DNA from 2 places in the Nitratireductor sp. CH_MIT9313-5 genome. Region 2 is predicted to be linked to the other one. Evidence: riboswitches for the same ligand, from Rfam matches in the RefSeq annotation. Region 2 holds a riboswitch; the other holds the start of a gene.

Region 1 (2,465 bases), on a different contig from region 2:
TCGGCCATGCCGGGAATGAGCGAGATGTCCGGCTCGTTGAGCACGAGCTTGACGGTCATGTCATCGACCTTCTCGATGGCACCCTCGCGCGCCTTTTTGGTATCTGGGTCAACCAGCGAAACCATGCGGGTGGCCATGGAATTTCCTTCCACGCCCGCATCACACCAGCGCTTGATGTTGTAGATCACATCATCCGCGGTGAACTTGTCGCCATTGTTCCATTCCGCACCCGGGCGCACATGCAGCAGATATTCCGTGGCATCCTCATTGACTTCCCAGCTCTCGAGAAGACGGCCCTCGAAGGTGAAGTCGCGGGTATATTTCACCAGCGGTTCGAGTGTCTGACGCATGGCATTGGCAATTTCCGACCAGTCTGCAACGCGCGGATCTTTCGGCTCCTTGACGATCATTGCCACGCGCAGAACGCCGCCCTTCTTGGGCTCCTGCGCGGCTGCCGGAGTGGGCGCAGCCAAGCCGAGCATGCCATAAGCGCCAGCCGTGGTCGCACCGAAGGCGCTGGCAAGAGCAAGGAATTCGCGACGATCCATGACGCCAGCCTTTGCCTCACCGGCAAGTGCCGCAATCTTGTCTGGCACGCGTCCACCATTGCTTTTGAAGAATTTCATGTAGTCACTCCCACTCATTATGCTTCTCGTTCGTGGCCCGCAGCACAGGCACCGGTCTTTCCCACCCTTGCCAGATCTCCCACTGCCGCAGCCGATGATTGCCAGCTTGCAAAGCTTCCAATCCACCCGTGGCGGCCTTGTCCGGCAGGCGAAAAGCCCTTTCAACTGATGAGTTTGCGACATTTTTGACGCAAAAGCGATAGTCTTGGTCGCTTTTTCACGAGCTTTGTGCGGTGCACAGTTCGAGTCGCCCGTGACAGATTGACGCCACATTTACGACTTGGTAATCCTCGCGCCGTTCGAGGTGCTCCAGCTTCACCTTTGGAAGCCGGAGTTAAAAGGGAATACGGAAAAGGCATTTCGCCTCAGCCGTAGCTGCTCCCGCAACTGTATGCGCCGAGATTGAACTCACATGCCACTGGGTGAAGACCTGGGAAGGCGAGCCAATCGATGACGCGCAAGCCAGGAAACCTGCCTCGAAACGTCACCTACCGACTGCGGGAAGCTGTCGGGGCTGTGTCTAGCAGTGGTGGCGACTAGTCATCGCTGGCGAGGCACAAGCCGTTTCTGGTCTGCTCTCTCCGGCATTTGTAGCGTTTGATCGTCGCGAGGGGCACGACATGAGATTTTCCTTGAGCCGCCAGGCTCTCACCACCACCGTATCCGCCATCTGCCTTGGCGCCATGGCGAACACTGCCAGCGCACAGGACCTCGACCTCGGCGAAATTGTCGTCACGCCCAACCGCACGCCGACCGAACTGTCGAAGACCGGCTCAAGCGTCACGGTCATCGATCAGAAGCAGATTGAAGAGCAGAGCCAGCCGCTGGTCGCGGATTATCTGAGCCGGGTGCCGGGTGTCGCCATCTCCAGCACCGGCGGACCGGGTGCGGAAGGCAGCTTCGCCATCCGCGGTGCGCCAAAGCGCTATGTGAAGACGCTCTATAACGGGATCGACATTTCGGACCCGACGAACACGCAGGTTCAGACCTCTTACCAGTATCTGCTTTCCGGCGGCCTCGACAGCATCGAGGTGCTGAAGGGCTCCCAGAGCACGCTCTACGGCTCCGAAGCCATTGCCGGCGTGGTCAGCTTTTCCACCCTCGGCGAAGTCGAACCGGGTGTAACGCATCTACTTTCCGGCGAAGGCGGCTCCTTCGGCACCGCGCGCGGCTCCTACGGCCTGCGCGCTTCCAACGGCGACAGCCGACTGTCCTTCAACGCTACGGGCTACCGCACCGACGGCATTTCCGCCGCAGCCGCAGGCACGGAACGCGACGGCTACGAAAACATCACGCTCGACATTGCTGCAGAGCATGCCTTCAGCGACATGTTCTCGGTGTTTGGCTCGGGGCTCTACATTGATGGTGAGGCGGAGTTTGATGATGATCGCTATGTCGATTCGATCACCGGCGAGCTATTCGAACCGTCGGACAACCTCATCAACACCAATCTCAGCGAGCAGCTGGCAGGCCGAATGGGGTTCAACGTAAATCTGCTTGATGGCCGCCTGAAGAACTCCTTCTCCGTTCAAGCTTCTAAGATGAACCGAGACATAACCTCGTCCCATCCGCTTTTCGGCCCCTTCGACGCCAGCTATTCAGGCAGGCGCATCAAAGCCGATTACCAAGGTTCGCTCGAGGCAAATGACTGGCTCACACTGCAATTCGGAGCCGATCATGAGCGGCAAAACGCTCAAGTTACCGACAACTATGGAACGGATACAGACGACTCGCATTCCATGAGTGGCATTTGGGGCCAAGCGATTGGTGAGGTCGCCCCTAATTTCGTACTGTCGGGGGGCTTGCGATACGACCATCACAGCGAGTTCGGGGGTCACG
Region 2 (2,465 bases):
CCTGGCTCTGACCATTTGTGCCCTTGATATGGGCACCAAGCCCGCGCACCGGCGTCCAGTCATTGCCAAGCCCGCCGGAATATTTCGCCAGAAGCGCATTGTCCTTCACCGCCTTGAAGATGCCGTCGAGATCATCGGCAACCGTCGTCAGGAAGCAGGAGGAAAGCTGCGGACGGCGCGTGCCGGAATTGAAGAGCGTCGGCGTCGAGCACATGAAGTCGAAGGACGAGATCAGATTGTAGAACTCGATCGCCCGCGCCTCGCGATCGATCTCGCGAATGGCCAGCCCCATCGCGACACGCATGAAGAAAGCCTGCGGCAGCTCATAGCGCGCGCCGTCCTTGTGCAGGAAATAACGATCATAGAGCGTCTGCAGCCCCAGATATTGGAATTGCAGGTCACGCTCCGGCTTGATTGCCCCAGCGATGCGATCCAGATCGAAGCGTGCAAGCTCCGGGTCCAGCATCTCCGCTTCGATGCCTGCTTCGATGAAGCCCTTGAAATAGGCGGGATAGCGCTCGGCCATTTCGGCCTGCGTCGCCTCGGCGGGGCGCTTTTCGATGAAACTCAGCACTTCGCGGCGCAGCTTGTCGAGAAGCAGGCGCGCGGAGACCTGCGAATAGTTCGGCTCCTGTTCGACGAGAGTGCGTGCGGCAAGAATGGGTGCCAATGCCAGCTCGTCCTGGCGGATGCCGTCATAAAGATTGCGCCGCGTCTCCTTCAGGATCGTCTCCGCCGAAACATCCGCAAGTCCCGCGCAGGCCTCCTCGATGACAACGGCCAGTCGCTTTTCATCAAGCGGCACCTTGCTCCCGTCGGGCAGCGTCATGGTGAGGCCCGCCGGTGCGCCAGCTTCGACTGTCACGGCTTCTTCCGCCTGCCGCTCGCGTGAACGCTCCTCGCGGTAAAGCACATAAGCGCGCGCCACCTTGTGGTGCTCGCTGCGCATCAGTGCCAGTTCGACCTGATCCTGGATTTCCTCGATATGGAAGAGACGCCCCGTTTCGCCGCGCCGTGTGAGAGAGCCGACGACCTGCTCGGTCAATTCCTCCACCACGTCATGCACGCGACGCGATCCGGCAGCCGTGGAGCCTTCCACCGCAAGAAAGGCCTTGGTCAGCGCAACCGTGATCTTGGAAGGGTCGAATGGCGTGACACCGCCATTGCGGCGAATGACGCGGAATCCCGGCTCGGTCCGAGCCGCTTCCTGCTCGAACTTGAACTCCGGCTCGTGGTGAACGCCATTTTGTGGCGAGGTCTGGGTGGCGGCAGCACTGGGCATTTCGGTTCATTTCCCCCGTGAGAGCGAAGACGGGGAAAAGAAGCATGCCGAACTGCACACGCGCACTGGCGCAGCAGCTCAAGCGCACCTCCGGGACACCCCGCCCGTGGACGTTTCATCTTCATCACGGCAGGTTTCCTGGCTCGCAGCTCAAACGCTCCTGCCTGTCTTCCCGGCGAATTTCGCCAGTGACGTGATCGGCACGAACTCGCTGCTTACAGTTGCGGGGGCAGCGCCGGACTTGCGAAGCATCGCGCACCGGCTTCCCTCTTAGCCCACAAGCCGCATCTGCGACTCGAAGGCACCGTGATGACTATATCTAGTATAGCCCGCGCATGTCCTGTCAACGGATAGTTGACGTTATCCCTGCTACGCACAGGCAGGCTCGATTTGTGAGCACTGGGCGCTTGACTGCGGGTCCGTTGCGCCATCGCCTTCTGGCTCCATCCAAGAAGCCCTTGCGGCACAATCCGCCCGCTTGACGGCACGCAACAAATACGGCTCTCCTCGAGGCAATATCCGGAGCTTTCATGACCCGTTTCGCACCCGCCGACAGTCTCTGGGCAGCAACCGCACCGCAGCCGCCCAAAACCCTACCCCTGGAAGCATCCGCAAAGGCGGATGTCGCCATAATCGGCGCCGGATTCACCGGGCTTTCGGCAGCACTTCATCTGGCGCAGAAGGGCGTCTCGGTTATCGTGCTTGAGGCGATGGAGATCGGTCACGGCGGCTCGGGTCGCAACAAGGGACTGGTCAATGCCGGCATGTGGGTCCTACCGGACGACCTCCCCGCAACGCTCGGCGCCCCGCATGGCGAACGTCTCTTGAACCTGCTCGGCGATGCACCTTCGCTTGTCTATGAACTGGTTGCCCGACATCACATGCAATGCGAAGCCATACGCAATGGCACGCTCCACCTTGCTGCTGATAAAAGCGGTTTGGAGCAATTGCGCATTCGCGCAGCCCAATGGCAGAGCCGACAAGCTCCGGTGGAGCTACTGGGTGCCGGCGAAACCGCACGTCTTACCGGCACCAACGCCTATGCAGGTGCTCTACTGGACCGTCGCGCAGGCACCATTCAACCCCTTGCCTATGCCCGCGAACTGGCGCGCGCTGCAATCGAGGCTGGCGCAACAGTCCACACCCTAACACCTGCGCTTGAAGTCAGGCGCAAAGGCACGGA

Evidence for each region. A riboswitch is a leader RNA that binds a small molecule or an ion and turns the genes downstream of it on or off. The one in region 2 is predicted to bind cobalamin.
Region 1: linked by a shared signal. The riboswitch ahead of WA367_RS11350 (TonB-dependent receptor plug domain-containing protein) and the one ahead of WA367_RS14255 (ribonucleoside-diphosphate reductase subunit alpha) in region 2 are both predicted to bind cobalamin.

The regions. Positions count from the first base shown of each region.
Region 1 is NZ_JAYMER010000014.1:795,236-797,700, forward strand. Features, by position in the region: gene WA367_RS11345 (ABC transporter substrate-binding protein) at 1-626, opposite strand, end outside; cobalamin riboswitch at 912-1,119, shown strand; gene WA367_RS11350 (TonB-dependent receptor plug domain-containing protein) at 1,247-2,465, shown strand, end outside.
Region 2 is NZ_JAYMER010000017.1:53,622-56,086, forward strand. Features, by position in the region: gene WA367_RS14255 (ribonucleoside-diphosphate reductase subunit alpha) at 1-1,282, opposite strand, end outside; cobalamin riboswitch at 1,394-1,606, opposite strand; gene WA367_RS14260 (NAD(P)/FAD-dependent oxidoreductase) at 1,813-2,465, shown strand, end outside.